Regions from separate parts of the Pseudarthrobacter sp. alpha12b genome, predicted to be linked through region 3. Evidence: predicted binding sites of a transcription regulator. Region 3 holds the regulator's gene; each other region holds the start of a gene.
What was found. The regulator HrcA, encoded in region 3, represses chaperone genes, less so after heat shock. The targets are predictions, from matches to a motif close to TTNGCACTCGNNNNNNNCGAGTGCNAA.
Positions count from the first base shown of each region.

Region 1: a site for HrcA is predicted at 2,796-2,822, ahead of ACTAQI_RS09800 (FmdB family zinc ribbon protein). Genes of this name have one in related genera too.
Region 2: a site for HrcA is predicted at 2,255-2,281, ahead of groES (co-chaperone GroES). Genes of this name have one in related genera too.

Region 1 covers NZ_CP196746.1:2,146,247-2,151,776, reverse strand. Annotated here, with positions in the region: gene ACTAQI_RS09810 (AAA family ATPase) at 1-1,592, shown strand, start outside; gene ACTAQI_RS09805 (RcpC/CpaB family pilus assembly protein) at 1,628-2,356, opposite strand; gene ACTAQI_RS09800 (FmdB family zinc ribbon protein) at 2,468-2,740, opposite strand; gene ACTAQI_RS09795 (5-formyltetrahydrofolate cyclo-ligase) at 2,852-3,472, opposite strand; gene galU (UTP--glucose-1-phosphate uridylyltransferase GalU) at 3,575-4,480, shown strand; gene ACTAQI_RS09785 (GNAT family N-acetyltransferase) at 4,485-5,105, shown strand; gene ACTAQI_RS09780 (hypothetical protein) at 5,211-5,530, shown strand, end outside.
Region 2 covers NZ_CP196746.1:2,172,196-2,177,725, reverse strand. Annotated here, with positions in the region: gene ACTAQI_RS09910 (shikimate 5-dehydrogenase) at 1-519, shown strand, start outside; gene ACTAQI_RS09905 (THUMP-like domain-containing protein) at 524-1,747, opposite strand; gene ACTAQI_RS09900 (hypothetical protein) at 1,802-2,182, shown strand; gene groES (co-chaperone GroES) at 2,438-2,731, shown strand; gene groL (chaperonin GroEL) at 2,811-4,421, shown strand; gene ACTAQI_RS09885 (dihydrofolate reductase family protein) at 4,499-5,101, opposite strand; gene ACTAQI_RS09880 (ATP-dependent DNA ligase) at 5,159-5,530, shown strand, end outside.
Region 3 covers NZ_CP196746.1:1,422,261-1,427,790, forward strand. Annotated here, with positions in the region: gene ACTAQI_RS06400 (16S rRNA (uracil(1498)-N(3))-methyltransferase) at 1-422, opposite strand, end outside; gene dnaJ (molecular chaperone DnaJ) at 425-1,552, opposite strand; gene hrcA (heat-inducible transcriptional repressor HrcA) at 1,641-2,654, opposite strand; gene ACTAQI_RS06415 (DUF3097 domain-containing protein) at 2,826-3,677, shown strand; gene ACTAQI_RS06420 (DUF4870 domain-containing protein) at 3,797-4,207, shown strand; gene hemW (radical SAM family heme chaperone HemW) at 4,268-5,497, opposite strand; gene lepA (translation elongation factor 4) at 5,523-5,530, opposite strand, start outside.

The DNA of each region.
Region 1 (5,530 bases), 720 kb from region 3:
TCGCAACGCCGCGGACGTTCACCGTGGGTGTGGAGCGGCTTGCCCCCGGCGAGTCGGCCCACCACCGCGTGGAGAGCGCCTTCACCGCGCTCTCTGCCGTGCTGCCGGTGTGGCGGCTCAACGTGGTGTACCGCGCAGTGGACGAGGACCTGGTCCTGCAGCTGAGCAAGAACTTTTACGACGGCGGCCTGCGCCGGCTGCCGGAAGGACAGTCGGCCACGGGGCTGGACCGGTCCCTGCTGGTGGAATACCTGCCGGACGGCACCGGCCTGCCGAGCGCCGATCACGAGGGCGTGGAGTCCGTGGTTGCCGAGGTCAACCGGGTTGTGGAGCTGGTGTTTGAGCACGCCCGCCTGCGGCCGCGAACGTCACTCGCGGTGGTCACCGCCAGCCTGCGTCACGCCGCCAGGATCGGTGAGTCCATCCGGCTCCAGTTGTCCAACCAGCCGGGCCTGGCGGGATTCTTCGGTGCCGGCCCGGAGTCCTTCCGGGTGGTGGACCTGGAACGCGCCCAGGGCCTGGTGCGCGACCACGTGATTTTCTCGCCAGGATTCGGGCGCACCCCGCACGGCCGTGCGCTCCACAACTTCGGGCCGCTGTCTGCTGAGGGCGGCCGGGAGAAGTTTGCCCTGGCCATGACCCGGGCCCGCCGTTCCATGCACGTGCTCACCTGCTTCCGGCCCGAGGACCTGGACCAGACCCGGCTCACCCACGGGGCGGTGGACCTGTACGCACTGTTGGACCGGGAAATTGCCGGCAACACGGACCTCGGTACCCCGGCGTCCCGTGCCGCTGCCAGCGAACAGGCGCTTGGCGCGGACCCGTTGGTGGCGGACCTGGGGGAGCGGCTGCGTGCCCGCGGCGCCAGGGTCTGGCACCAGTACGACGGCGCCATCGATGTGGTTGCAGCGGCCGACCCCCTGAACACCATGGACCGCGATGATTCCGACATTCCCCGGCCCGTGGCTATCGAGTCCGACGGCACCGCGCAGTACCGCACCATGAGCGTGCGTGAACGCAGCAGGCTGCGCCCGCAACTGTTGGAACGCCTGGGCTGGCGGTACATGCCGCTGTGGACCATCGAGGTGTTCACGGACCCCTCCTCCTGCGCAGACCGCATTGCCGGCTACCTGGGCCTGGAAAAGATGGTGCTGCCGGGCAGGAACAGCCAGTCAGTCGGTTTCCTTGACGACGACGTCGACCAGGCGCTCAATGGAATTGGCGCAGCGCCCTCCGCCGGAGTTTCTTACCTGCCCCGGGATTCCGGCGCAGGGGGGAACAGCGAAAGTGGCAACCACGAGGCTGGGCCCATGACTGAGGAAGAAAGGCCTGGCGAAGACAGGCCTGAGGAAAACGGCCGCGAGGAAGACATGCGCCAGGACGAGAACAAGAACGGGCAGACGGAAACAGGAACTGACGGGGCAGCTCCTGCGGGCCCCGCAGGAGCTGCCCCGGTGTCCCCAGCGGTAACGGGCGGCACCGGGGAGATCCTCCCCAGCAAGGCCGCGGAAGACGACGCCCGCAGCTGGGGCGACCGGGAAGACGACCACGACACCTGGTTGAAGGAACAGAAACCGCCGCACTGGGGCTGACCGCCGCGTCCCGGCCCGCGGTTGGTGCCGGCTGGTCAGGGCGGCCCCACCATGACGAAGAACAGCCTGCCCTGCGTGGAGGCTCCGGCCAGGCGTGACGATTGTTCTGCGGTGGCTGCCACCACGATCAGTCCGTCCGTCTCCGAGGTGCCCAGCCATTGTCCGCTCTGGCCGCCCTTGTTCGAGGTCCACAGAACGGGGACGGCGGACGCCAACACCTCGGAGGGGCCCTGCTGGTCGAATCCGTTAGCTGATGTGAGCACCACGTTGACCAACTGGCCGGGGGAGACCAGCTGGATGGATGAGGCATCCGCCATACGCAGTGGAACTGCGGCTGAACCGGGCGGCGTACCTGCGAGAAGCCCGGGGCCCAGCATTTGGGCATCGGTGAGGAGCTGGCCCTTGCGCATGGGGGCGGCGAGCTGCCTGCCTGTGGCGGCGTCGCCATCCGTGAGGAAACCGTCCGCCACCATCCCTGGCGGTACCTGGACGCGGGCCACGTCCGCTTCAGTCACAGCGGTTCCGGCGGGAAGATCCCGCGCGGCGGCCAGTGCGGTGGCGGTGGAGAGCGGGGCGGGAGTGAGCTGCTGGACGGCCACGGCGGCAGCTGCGCACAACAGCAACGCAGCGGCGAGCCGGCGGTTGCGGCTCAACCAGCCGGCAACACGGGCGGGCAGGGGGCGCTTCCTCTGGCCGCGGCCGATGTTGGCGGTGCTGGTGGAATACCGGAGGCCGGCGCGGCGACGGCGGGGAAGTATGGGCATGCGCCCACGCTAGCTGCGGGCAGTGACGCAAGGGAGCCGGGACGACGGCTATGTGGACAGCGGCGGCCGGACGCTCGAACGCGCCGGCCGCCGTCGTGAAGACTGTGCTGCTTAACTCGCGGCGGATGCCGGCGCCGAAGCGGCGGGGGCGGCAGCGGGTGCAGCTGGAGCCGCGGCAGGTGCGGGGGAGACAGAGCTGCCCTTGGAGTCGCGGGAGTCCGTGCGGTAGAAACCAGAGCCCTTGAAGACGACGCCGACGCTGTTGAACTTCTTGCGCAACGTGCCCTGGCATTCAGGGCAGGACGTAAGGCTGCTGTCCGAGAACGACTGGACTATGTCGAAGGCGTGGCCGCAATCCTTGCAGGCGTAAGCATATGTTGGCACTGGTGCTCCTCCTCTTGGGCAAACGAGAGGTCCCGTGCTGCCAGCTGGTAATCCGTTAGCAGTCGCAGGGCCTGAGTGCTAATTCTATCACTGCGTCCGGTAGGCCCGGGCTCAGGCGCCGCCGGCCAGGGGCCGGTACCCGGAGGGTGTAAGGACACCCGGGACCGGCCGGTCGAATTCCTCGGCGGGAATCCGGCCGGCGGGAAGCAATTCGTCATCGTAGATAACAGCAGCCAACGGGATTTCCTTCCCTGCCGTGGCGAGGTGTCCCAGGAATTTGTCGTAGTACCCGCCACCCTGGCCAATCCTGTTGCCGGCAAGGTCCACGGCTGTTGCCGGAATGAAAAGCACTGCTGCATTGCCAGCCGTTTCCGGCCCGTGCCGGAGCCCCGTTGGTTCCAGGATGGGTGCATATTTGCTGCGCTCGAAGCCTGTGTCCGGGGTCCAGAACACCCAGCTCAACTCCCTGGCGGGTTCGCATACCGGCAGCAGGACCTTGTGGCCGCTGCGATGCAGGGCGTTGACCAGTGGCAGGGTGGGTGGCTCCTGGCCCACGCCAAGGTACACGCAGGCTATGCCGGGGCGGCCTTCCGTAACCAATCCGGCCCAGGCTTCCCCGTGGGTGGCCAGGGCCAGGCCCGCAGCTTCCAGCTGCGCCGGCGCCAGGCCTGCCCGCCGCTGCCGGTGGGTGGCCCGGATATCGTCCTTGACGGCGTTCGTCTCTTGCAGCATGTTGTCCTCCCTGCATCGCACGGCGTTCCACAGCCTCGAGCCGGGTGCCTGCCTGCCGTACTTGGTTACGGAAATACTTGACGCTGACGTTAGATTAGTCCGGTGAACACCAGTAAACCCAGAGTCCGCAAAGCCGTCATTCCCGCAGCGGGCCTGGGTACCAGGTTCCTGCCTGCCACCAAGGCGATGCCCAAGGAAATGCTTCCCGTCGTGGACAAGCCTGCCATCCAGTATGTGGTGGAGGAGGCCGTCCACGTGGGCCTCAACGACTTGCTGATGATTACCGGCCGCAACAAGCGGGCCCTCGAAGACCACTTTGACAGGGTGCCGTCCCTCGAATCGACCCTCCAGGACAAGGGCGATACGGAGAAACTTGCGTCCATCCAGGCAGCCAGCCAGCTCGGTGACATCCACTACGTCCGGCAGGGCGATCCCCACGGACTGGGGCATGCCGTCCTCCGGGCAAAGCAGCATGTGGGCGATGAAGCCTTCGCTGTCCTGTTGGGCGACGACCTCATCGATGCTCGCGACGAACTGCTCAGCATCATGATTGACGTGCAGGCGAAAACTGGAGGGTCCGTCGTCGCCCTCATTGAAGTGGAACCCTCACAGATCAGCGCCTACGGCTGCGCCGACGTCCAGGAGATAGACGGCGAAGACTACGTCCGCGTCAACCGGCTCGTGGAGAAGCCCTCGCCCGAGGAAGCGCCGTCCAACCTGGCGCTGATTGGACGTTATGTCCTGCACCCTGCCGTATTTGGCGTCCTCGAACACACTGCGCCGGGCCGTGGCGGCGAAATCCAGTTGACGGATGCCCTTCAGGAACTTGCGTCGGGTGAGGGTGAAGGGTATGGCGTATACGGCGTGGTATTCCGTGGCCGCCGTTACGATACCGGCGACAAGCTCAGCTACCTCAAAGCCTGTGTCCAGCTGGCTGTCGACAGCGATGACCTGGGGCCGGGCCTGCGGGAATGGCTGCCGGGCTTCACCGCCGGCCTTTCCCGGTAGCGGCGTGCGCACTGGTCCCATCTGGCCGGTCACCCTCGAATGCGGCGATCTGGTCCTGCGGCCCATCCGGTACCGCGACAAAAAGGAATGGACAGAGGTACGGTCGCGGAACAGCGAGTGGCTGGCGCCGTGGGAGGCCTCCAACCCGGACCCGGCCGGCGGACTTCCCGACTACCGGCACATGGTCCGCTCGCTCAATATTCAGGCGGCACAGGCCACAGCGCTGCCCTTCCTCATCACCGAGTGGAGGCCGGGCCTCCGGAACCCTGCGATCGTGGGCCAGCTGACGGTGTCTTCAATTGTCTGGGGTTCGGCCATGATGGCCACCTTGGGGTACTGGGTGGACCAGTCCCGGGCGGGGCGGGGGATTGCCCCCACGTCCGTGGCGCTGGTAACGGACCACTGCTTCCGGGCCCTTGGCCTGCACCGGATGGAAATCAACATCCGGCCTGAGAACGGACCAAGCCTCCGGGTGGTGGAAAAGCTGGGGTTCCGGGACGAAGGTTACCGGCCCCGTTTCCTGCACATCAACGGCAAATGGGCTGACCACCGTTCGTTCGCCCTCACCTCGGAAGAGGTCCCGGAAGGCTTGCTGGGCCCTTGGCTGGCGTCGCGCCGGTCATAAATCCAACCGTTTGCCGGTGGGGACACGACACACCGCAGCTAATGCGGCCTGAGCAGGCATGATGCTCATACGGTTTTGAGTGTGGACTTCCCCCTTAGCAGCTCAGTGATCCTTGTGGTTGCCGTCGCGCTCTGGATTGTATGGGTTGCCCCTTACGTCCTCCGGAACCGCAGGCACCAGTTCCAGCCCGCCGGCGACTTCCTGGCAGACGCCCCCGCGGAGGAAGGGCCGGACCCGCGCGCCGGCCTGGTCCTCAACGCCGCCGCCCAGCAGGAGAAAGCCATGGAACCCAGGAAGAGTGCTGCCGGCACTTCAAGCACCCCACCTGCGGCGCCGTTCCGCATCCGCTACGGCCGGACTGCCCTGGCCCTTGTGGGGCTGCTGTCCCTGGCCACCGCCTTCATTTCCGGTGTGCTGTTGCCCTT
Region 2 (5,530 bases), 750 kb from region 3:
GCGTACAACACCGACTACACCGCGATCGAGCAGCTCCTCGCCACCAACTCAGTCCCCACCGACTATTCCGTACTGGTCCAGGGCGCCGGGGGCATGGCCAAGGCCACCGTTGCCGCCCTCCGGGACGCCGGCTTCGCCAATGTCACCGTCATCGCCCGGAACGAGGCAGCTGGGCGCGCGCTCGCAGACCAGTACGGCTTCCAGTGGCGGGCAGCGCTGGACGGCGGGACGGCGGACTTGATCATCAACGTCACCCCCATCGGCATGGCGGGAGGTGCGGAAGCCGACAGCCTGTCCTTCCCCGCCGAGGCCATCGACGCGGCACGGCTGGTGTTCGACGTGGTGGCGCTGCCTGCTGAAACGCCGCTGATCCGTGCGGCCCGTGCCGCAGGCAAGCCGGTCATTACGGGGGCCGAGGTGGCCACCATCCAGGCGCTGGAGCAGTTCGTCCTGTATACGGGGGTGCGGCCCAGCGCGGAGCAGATTCGGGCAGCCGAGGAGTTCATGCGCGCCCAGTAGGCATCTATACAGGTTCCACCGCGATGGCCACCCGGTCCTCGCCGATGCGCGTCAGGACCAGGGTGGCCGTTTTGCCGCCCTTTTTGGCGTTCTTTCCGCCGGGCAGCAGCTGCTTCCGCAGCTCTTCCGGAGTAACGGCGGTGCCGCGCTTCTTGATGTCCAGCACGGTAATGCCCTGCTGCTTCACCCAGGCCTTGAGTGCCTTGACGTTGTAGGGCATGACATCAAGGACCTTGTAGGCCCTGGCGAACGGGGTGTCCAGGAGTTCCGGGGCGCAGATGTAGGCGATGTGTTCGTCCACCAGGTGGCCGTCGAGCTGCAGCGCGACGTCGGCCACCAGCCCGGCGCGGATCACCGCGCCGTCAGGTTCGTAGAGGTAGCCCTCCACCGGTCCCACCGGCGCGGACGGGCCGGCGCCGAAGTCGTCACCGCTGGTCAGTTCGGCGGGCCCGTCAGATCCCAGGACCAGGGCGGCGCGGCGCACCCCGGGCCTGCGCACGGCGTTGAACCACAGGGTCACCTCGGTGACGTCCCCGGCCACCGACACCCACTGCGCCTCGCAGCCCGCGGGCACCGACTCGTGCGGCATGCCCGGGCCCATCTTCACACCCACCGCCTTGCCCTCCGCGGCCAGCGATTCCACGAAGGACAACGGCGGGGAGAACGCCTCGGGATCCCAGATCCGCTTGGTGCCTGACGTGGAGGTGACCCGGCGTGCGGGATCCAACCAGACGCCGTCCACCCCCTCCAGCAGGACCGACGCCGCATCGGCGTGGACCACCGTGGCGTTGGGGAACGGAATGAGGTTCACCGTGGCGCAGGCAGCGGTGGTTTCGTCCATTTCGACGGCCGTGACGTTGAGGTCAAGGGAGGCGAGGGCCAGGGAATCGGCGCCGAGGCCGCAGCCCAGGTCCGCCACACGGCTGATCCCGGCAGCGGCGAACCGCTGCGCGTGGTGGGCGGCGACGTTCAGTCGCGTGGCCTGCTCCAGGCCGGCCTGGGTGAACAGCATCTGCCGGGCGAACTCGCCGAATTTCGCCTGCGCCTTTGTGCGCAGCCGTGACTGCGTGAGGACCGCGGACACGAGCCCGGCGGGGTGGCCGGCCTTCCGGAGTGCGGAGTTGAGCTCGAATGAGTCCTCATCCCGGTAGGGGCCCAGGGATGCCAGCAGCTCCCACCCTTCGGGGGTCAACAGCGGTGCAATCTGGTCCTGGGGAGCGTGAGCCATGGGTTCCAGCCTAGTGGAGGAGCGCGCGGCCGGGATGCGGATACTGTTGAAGCCATGGATGACAGCGCAGCCCCCCGCGAGACCGGCGACAACGGGTCGAGGGACCGCGGGCCGGCCAGGTTTGCCCGGCCCGTCCTGATCGCCTCCGCCGTGGTGGCCGTGGTCTGCATCGCCCTGCTGGTGATCATTTTCCTGCTGGACACGTTCAACGCCACCGTCTATTCCGTGGGCGGCAACGACATCCAGGACAACAGCCAGCAGTCACGCGACATCCGCGGGCTGTACGACGGCGCGCGGGCGGGGAGCATCGTCTTCCTCGTTGCCGCGCTGCTCGCCGCAGCGGCGTCCGGCTGGGTGCTGTACCGGGGACGGAAGCAGGGCGGCGGCGACACCGACGGCGGCGAGGACGTGGACTTCGACGACCTGGGCCGTTAGGCGCGCTGCATGTTCCCAGCCCGGCGGTCCGGCGTCGTCCGACCGTAAAGCTGTCCGCCCATGACGAAAAAGTTGGCACTCACCTTGACCGAGTGCTAACCCTTACATAGAGTCTTCATTAGCACTCTCCCTAGGAGGGTGCTAACACATGAAGAGCTGCCAGCCAGGCTGCTGCCGGCACCGCGACGACGGTTTGCCAGCTACGGCGGAAAGCTTTCCAGTCCACGAATTTGCTGACGAAAAGGAGAGGTCCGAGTGTCGGTCTCTATTAAGCCTCTTGAGGATCGTATTGTTGTCCGCCCGCTCGAAGCCGAGCAGACCACGGCTTCCGGCCTGGTCATCCCGGACTCCGCACAGGAGAAGCCGCAGGAAGGCGAAGTTGTTGCTGTAGGCCCCGGCCGCTTCGAAGATGGCAACCGCGTCCCCGTTGACGTAGCTGTTGGCGACGTCGTCATCTACTCCAAGTACGGCGGAACCGAAGTCAAGACCGGCGGCACCGAGTACCTGGTACTGTCCGCCCGCGACGTCCTGGCGATCGTCGTAAAGTAACTCTTCCGGATCCCCGTGCCGCCGGCCATGCTCATGCTGGCCGGCAGTGCGGGGTTTCTGTCTTTGAAAGGACAAAACCATGGCAAAGCAGCTTGCGTTTAATGACGCTGCCCGCCGGTCCCTTGAGGCCGGCATCGATAAGCTCGCGAACACCGTCAAGGTGACGCTCGGCCCCCGCGGCCGCAACGTCGTCCTGGACAAGAAGTGGGGCGCTCCCACCATCACGAACGACGGCGTCACCATCGCCCGCGAAGTGGAACTGGACGACCCCTACGAAAACCTTGGCGCCCAGCTGGCCAAGGAAGTAGCCACCAAGACCAACGATGTTGCCGGCGACGGCACCACCACCGCTACGGTCCTGGCCCAGGCACTGGTCAAGGAAGGCCTGCGCAACGTGGCAGCCGGCGCTGCCCCCGGCCAGATCAAGCGCGGCATCGAGGTTGCGGTTGAGGCCGTGGCTGCGCGCCTGCTCGAGAACGCGCGCCCTGTTGAAGGCACGCAGGTGGCAAGCGTTGCCGCCATCTCGGCCCAGAGCGACGAAATCGGCGAGCTCCTCGCCGAGGCCTTCGGCAAGGTGGGCAAGGATGGCGTCATCACCATCGAGGAATCCTCCACCACGCAGACCGAACTGGTCCTCACCGAGGGCATGCAGTTCGACAAGGGCTACCTGTCCCCGTACTTCGTCACCGACGCGGAGCGCCAGGAAGCAGTCCTCGAGGACGCACTCATCCTGATCAACCAGGGCAAGATCTCCTCGATCCAGGAATTCCTGCCGCTGCTCGAAAAGGCGCTGCAGAGCTCCAAGCCGCTGTTCATCATTGCCGAGGACGTTGAGGGCGAGGCCCTGTCCACGCTGATCGTCAACCGCATCCGCGGCACCCTGAACGTGGTGGCGGTCAAGGCTCCCGGCTTCGGCGACCGCCGCAAGGCCATGCTGCAGGACATCGCCACCCTCACCGGTGCGCAGGTTGTCTCCCCGGAACTGGGCCTGAGCCTGGATTCCGTTGGCCTGGAGGTGCTGGGTACCGCCCGCCGCATCACCGTCACCAAGGACAACACCACCATCGTTGACGGCGCCGGTTCGGCCGAGGACGTAGCGGCACGCGTTGCCCAGCTGCGCGCCGAGCTGACCCGCACCGACTCCGACTGGGACCGTGAAAAGCTCCAGGAACGCCTGGCCAAGCTGGCCGGCGGCATCGGCGTCATCAAGGTTGGCGCTGCCACCGAAGTTGAACTGAAGGAAAAGAAGCACCGCATCGAGGACGCAGTCTCCTCCACCCGCGCTGCCCTCGAAGAAGGCATCGTGGCCGGCGGCGGCTCCGCCCTCATCCACGCCCTCAAGGCACTGGATGAGGACGCTTCCGTCAAGGCCCTCGAAGGCGACGCTGCTGCTGCTGTGGGCATCGTCCGCCGCGCACTGGTGCAGCCGCTGCGCTGGATCGCCCAGAACGCCGGCTTCGACGGCTACGTGGTCACCTCCAAGGTTGCCGACCTCGAGACCAACAACGGTTTCAACGCCAAGTCCGGTGAGTACGAGGACCTGATCGCCGCTGGCGTCATCGACCCCGTCAAGGTCACCCGTGCAGCCCTCCGCAACGCGGCCTCCATCGCCGCCCTGGTTCTCACCACCGAGACCCTCGTCGTGGAGAAGCCCGCCGAAGAGGACGAGCACGCAGGCCACAGCCACTAGCGGTTTCGCCGCAAGCGGCTCCTCTGCACTAAAAGACCGGTCCAGCATCCGCTGGACCGGTTTTTGTGTTGTGACCGCTATCCGGCCCCCATCTCTGCCGTTTCAACCCCGCCCGCCGGCTCGTAGACCAGCGACACTGCACCCTTCGGGTAGCTGCGCGCCGGCTCGGCGAGGCGGAACGTCGCCGGCACCGTTCCGGCGTCGAAGAGCCGCTTGCCCTGCCCGAGCGTGACCGGATACAGCCAGAGGTGAAGGCGGTCCAGAACGCCTGCCGCCAGCAGCGAGCGGATGAGGACCCCGCTGCCGAACATGTGCACCTGCCGGTACTCCTCCCGCAGCCTGCCCGCCGCCACAGCGTCCGGCAGCACAGTGGTACCTGCCCATGAAGGGTCATCCAGGGACCCGGACACGACAAACTTGGGGACCTGGTTGAGCGTGTCAGCGATCCCACCGGACTGGTGGGGCCAGTAGGACGCGAAGATGTCGTAGGTCTTCCGGCCGAGGAGGAGGGCGTCCATCTCCGCGATTTCGGCCCCGATGGCCGCGCCGGCTTCATCATCGGATACCGGCGCCTGCCAGCCGCCGAACGTGAATTCGCCTTCGGGGTCTTCTTCACGGCCGCCGGGCGCCTGGTAGACGCCGTCGAGGGTGATGAACAGGTTCGCCACGATGATCCCCACGCGCCCATTGTGGAGCAGCACCCCTGGCCTGTCCAGTGCCCGTGGCAGGATGGTGCCATGCTGCTCCTTGAGCTCGTCAAAACCGCGAAGGCCGTCACCTCCACCCGTTCCCGGCTGGCGAAAGTGGATGCGCTGGCCCAGCTGCTGGGCCGGCTTGAGCCGGCCCAAATCCCGACGGCAGTGGGCTGGCTCGTTGCCAAGCCGCGCCAGGGGCGCGTGGGCGTGGGCTGGAGCGCCGTGGCGGCGGCCAAGGAGGAACCCGCCGTCGAGCCAACCCTCACCGTGGCCGACCTCGACGCCGCCCTGGACCGGCTGCTTGCCACGGCGGGTACCGGATCGGGCGCCGGGCGCGCAGCCACGCTGCGGAAGCTGATGGCGGCGGCCACCGCGCCGGAGCAGTCATTCATCGCCGGGGTCCTCCTGGGCGAA
Region 3 (5,530 bases):
GCGGCGGCCACGGTGGACTCCCACTTGGCATGGGCGCGGGCGGCCCTGTCACCTTTCCAGCGGACAATGGACCGTTCCGACTGCCAGGGAATGACGGCATCGATGCCCAGCTCGGTGGCCGTTTCAATGGCCAGTTCGTCGCGGTCGCCCTTCGCCAGGGCCTGAACCAGCACCAGCCGGACGTCCGGCCTGTCTTCCACTACCAGTGCGCCGCACTCCACTTCAAGTCCCGAGGACGCGGCGGAGACGACCTTTCCGCTCATGCGGGCGCCGGCGCCGTCGACAATGTCCACCGCCTCGCCCGGAGACAGGCGTTTGACGGTCACAGCATGCCGGGCCTCTGGCCCTTCCAGGACAAAGAGTTGGCCGGGCACCATGCCCGCCAGTGAACCGGCGGAGGTGAAGAAGACGGGGTTGCTCACCGCTACAGGTTACCGAGCCGGTCCCGGAGCTTGGCGAACATGCCGCCGCTGGCGGCGAGCTTGCCCTCGGTGATCTGTTCGCCGCGGAGCTTGGCGAGCTGCCGGAGGAGGTCCTCCTGTGCCGGGTCGAGCTTGGCCGGCGTGTCCACCTGGAGGTGGACCTTCAGGTCCCCGCGGCCGTATCCCCTCAGGTGCGTGACACCCAGGCCGCGCAGGGTGATGATCTCGCCGGACTGTGTTCCGGGCTTGACGTCGATGTCCTGGGTGCCGTCGAACGTTTCCAGGCTGACGTCCGTGCCCAGTGCAGCCGCCGTCATGGGGATGTGCAGGGTGGCGTGCAGGTCATCGCCTTCCCGTACGTAGGTGGCGTCATTGTTGACGCGGATTTCCACGTACAGGTCACCGGCCGGTCCGCCTGCAGGTCCGGCTTCGCCCTGCCCGGCGAGCTGGATCCGGGTTCCGGTGGCCACACCGGCGGGAACCTTGATGGTCAGCGACCGCCGGCTGCGGATACGGCCCTGGCCGCTGCATTCGTTGCAGGGATCCTTGATGACCGTGCCGAAGCCTTCGCAGGTTCCGCAGGGGGCGGCCGTCATGACCTGGCCCAGGATGGAGCGCACGGCCCGCTGGACCTGGCCGCTGCCGCCGCAGATGTCGCAGCGTTCGGGGTGGGTGCCGGGCCGGCAGCAGGATCCGTCACAGGTGGGGCAGACCACGGCAGTGTCCACTTCGAGCTTCTTGTTCACGCCGAACACGGCGTCGCGAAGGTCGATCCGGACGCTGATGAGGGCGTCCTGGCCACGGCGGACGCGGGAAGCCGGGCCGGAGGTGCCCCCGGCGCCGAAGAAGGTGTCGAAGATGTCCTGGAATGCGAAGCCCTGGCCTGCGTAACCGGCACCGCCGAAGCCGTTGTCCGTGCCGTTCTCGTTGCCCGTGGTGTCGTAGATCCTCCGCTTTTGGGGGTCGGAAAGGACCTCGTAGGCGTGAGTTACCGCCTTGAAGCGTTCTGAAGCGTCCGCACCGGGGTTTACGTCCGGGTGAAGGGTGCGGGCCAGTTTGCGGTAGGCCTTTTTGATCTCTTCGCCCGTAGCTTCGGGTGAGACTCCAAGGACGTCATAGTGGCTGCTCAAAGTTCGTATCTCTTCCTTGTTGTACTGCGTTCAGTTTGGGCGGCCCCGCTCTCTGTTCCGGTCCGGAAAAGGCTCCGGCGGCGAAGAGTCAGGGCCCCAAAATCCTGGAAAGGTAGCGGGCCACAGCCCTGACGGCGGCCATGGTGGTGGGATAGTCCATCCTGGTTGGGCCGAGGATCCCTACCTTCGCGGCACTGTCCGGGCCGTAGCCGGTGGCCACCACGGAGGCTTCGGCAAGGCCGTCATATGGGTTTTCCCTTCCGATACTGACAGCCACTCCCCGATGGTCCTGGGCCATTTCGCTCAACAGCCGCAGCATCACCACCTGCTCCTCCAGTGCCTCGAGCACGGGGCCGATGCTGAGGGGGAAATCCACGTTGGACCTGGCCAGGTTCGCCGTTCCGGCCATGACCATCCGGTCCTCCCTGGTGTTTTGTGCCAGGCCCTCCAGTCCATGCGCCAGCGCGTGCGCGGCCTGGCGCTGGCCGTGCGCAGTTCCGGCTACGACGGCGGGGAGCGCCTTGGCCAGCTGGCTCAACGGAGTTCCGGCCAGCGCGGCAAGGAAGCGGGTACGGAGCGCGGCCAGTGCGTCGTCGCCAAGGTCCTGGCCGACGTCGATGACACGCTGCTCCACCTTGCCGCTGTTGGCAATCAGCACCACCAGCACCTTGCGGGGGGCCAGGAGCACGAATTCGATGTGGCGCACCAGAGCCTTGCTGAGGTGCGGATACTGGACCACAGCCACCTGGTTGGTCAGCTGCGACAGCAGCCGGACGGTGCGGTCCAGGACGTCGTCGAGGTCGTCTGCGCCTTCCAGCAGGGACTGGATGGCCCGGCGCTCCGCTGCCGACAGGGGCTTGACTGCCGAGATCTGGTCGACAAAGAGCCGGTAACCCTTGTCCGTGGGAATCCGCCCCGCACTGGTGTGCGGGGCCGTGATCAGTCCCTCGTCTTCAAGGGCCGCCATGTCATTGCGGATGGTTGCGCTGGAAACCCCCAGATGATGCCGCTCGACCAGGGCCTTTGACCCGACCGGTTCGCGGGAGTGGACGTAGTCCTCAACGATGGCCCGCAGCACTTCCAGTTTGCGTGGCTCGCTCACTCTCCACCTCCATCCATGGTCCGGGGCGCCAACCCCGCCAGGTGCCACCAGTGTTAGCACTCGACATGCCTAAGTGCTAACAGTCTATTATGCCTCGGCCCGTTGTTAGCATTGGTACCGCTCCGGGCGAAATTCCGGTGCGGAGGACCTAGCGCTAGGCGGATCGAATCCATGGATTACCAAAACTGGGGGCCCCGCGGCATATCCGCCCCGGCCAAGGCGGAATTGCCCGAGGTGCCGGTGGAACGTGGCATGGTGCTCGAGGATGTCCAGTCAGGCTGGGTCGGCGCCGTCACACGGGTGGAAAAGTCCGGCGGCATGCACGTCGTGGCACTGGAGGACCGCCGCGGGAAGTCCCGGTCCTTCAAGCTCGGCTTCGGTTTCCTCCTTGAGGGCCGGCCCATCCGGCTGATGCCTCCCGCTCCCCGGCCGGCAACCGCCGGCCCTGCCGCCGGCAGGACAGCCTCAGGCTCCGTCCGGGTCGCCGGCCAGCGGGCCCAGGTCGCCAAGGCAAGCCGCATCTGGGTGGAGGGCAAGCACGATGCCGAACTGGTGGAAAAGGTCTGGGGAGACGACCTTCGGGTGGAAGGCATCGTCGTCGAACCCCTGCACGGCATTGACGACCTCGCCGCTGCAGTTGCCGGCTTCAAACCGGGTCCGGGCCGTCGCCTCGGCGTGCTTGTGGACCACCTTGTCCCCGACTCCAAGGAGTCCCGCATAGCCGACGCCGTCATGGCATCCCCCGGCGCGGCCGGAAATGTCCTGATCGTCGGCCACCCCTATGTGGACGTCTGGCAGGCGATCCGCCCCGCTGTCCTGGGCATCGAAAAATGGCCCGCCGTGCCCCGCGGACAGGACTGGAAGACCGGAATCCTGAAGGCCTTTGGCTGGCCGCACGCCACCAAGGAGGACATCGGCCTGGGATGGCAGAAACTGCTGGGTGCGGTACGTACGTACGCGGACCTGGAAGCGTCCCTGCTGGGGCGGGTTGAGGAAGTCATCGACTTCCTCACCGCCCCCTGAAGGCCGGGCACCGGCCCCGGAGCCAGTATTCTTGGTAGTGCAGCGCCTTTTCCCAAGGCCGCTGCACACCGCGCCCATACATGAAGTCAGCACCACTTGCACCTCCGAAGGAACAGACTGTGGCAGAAAACGCACGTGATCACAGGGACGGCCAGGGCCGCTCCGAGTACCATGGCGTCCCCGCCAATGCGCTGCCGCTCACGGCCAGCGAAGACCGCCAATGGGCCACGCTGGCCCACTTCGGCGGGATCCTGGGGTGCATTCCGTCCCTGCTGATCTACCTGATCTTCCGGGACCGCGGACCGTTCACCGCGCAGGAGTCGAAGGAAGCGCTGAACTTCAGCCTGCCGCCCACCATCGCCGCCGTGCTGGCCAACATCCTGGTGTTCATCCCCTATGTGGGAAACATCTTCGCGGTCATCGCCACCCTGATCTGGGTGGCGCTCACCTGCTTCTCCGTGGCAGCAGGGATCCACGTCAACAAGGGCCAGCCGCACCGCTACCAGTACAACCTGCGCTGGATTAAGTAGCCGCTCCTCCCTCGCCCGGGCCACCGGCCCGCGGGGAGGATCCGACGGGCGTGGGCCCGGTCAGTCGGGCAGGATACGCCGGACTACCGCGTCCGCGAGGAGCCTGCCCTTGAGCGTGAGGACCAGGCGGCCCTGGAAAGCAGCGACAGGTTCCACCAGGCCGTCAGCGATCAGGCCGGCCACTTCGTGCCGTCCGGCTGCGCTGAGAGTGGAGACTTCAAGCCCTGACTGAAGACGCGCTTCCAGCATCACCCGCTCCAGGTTCCTGGTTTCGGCATCCAGCGTCTCCCTGCCCGCCGCGGGCGACAGCCCCTGGGACAGGCGGTTCGCATAAGCGGACGGGTGCTTCACGTTCCACCAGCGCACCCCGCCCACGTGCGAATGTGCGCCCGGGCCGATGCCCCACCAGTCGTCGCCACGCCAGTAGGCCAGGTTGTGGCGGCACGCGTGTTCCGGGCTCCGCGCCCAGTTGCTGACCTCATACCAGCCGAGTCCGGCTTCGGTGATGAGCTGGTCGGCGAGTTCGTACTTGTCGGCGTGGTCGTCGTCGTCAATTCCCGGCACCTCACCGCGGCGCATCTGCGCGGCCAGCTTGGTCCCGTCCTCGACAATCAGGGCGTAGGCGCTGATGTGGTCCGGCTGGTAGGAGAGGGCAGTCTCCAGGGAGTGGCGCCAGTCGGCCAGCGACTCCCCCGGCGTGCCGTAAATCAGGTCCAGGCTGACATCCAGTCCGGCCTCCCGTGCCCACTGCACCACCTGCGGAACCCTGCTGGGGGTGTGGGTGCGGTCCAGGACCTTGAGCACGTGCGGGACGGCGGACTGCATCCCGAAGGAGACCCTGGTGAACCCCGCATCCTTGAGGACGGCGAGCGATTCGGGGGTGACCGAATCGGGGTTGGCTTCGGTGGTCACCTCGGCGCCGTCCTCGATGCCCCACTGGCCGACGGCAGCGCGAAGGATCAGGGCAAGGTCATCAGCCGGCAGCAGGGTGGGCGTGCCGCCCCCGAAAAAGACTGTGCTGAGCTTCCGCTCCGGCAGCCCGGACCGTGCCATCACGGTGCCGGCCAGGGAAACTTCCGACACAGCGGTTTGGGCGTAGGCGTCCTGTGACGCGCCGCCGCCCAGTTCCGTGGCGGTGTAGGTGTTGAAGTCGCAGTACCCGCAGCGCACGGCGCAGAACGGAATGTGGACGTACAGGCCAAAGGCCCGGGCCGCCGCACCGTCCGCTGCCTGTGCAGGCAGCAGACCGTCCGACGGCGCCGGGTCGCCAAGGGGAAGGACGCTGGGCATCAGCGGGTCCCCGCCTGCGCGGTGGTCACTTCT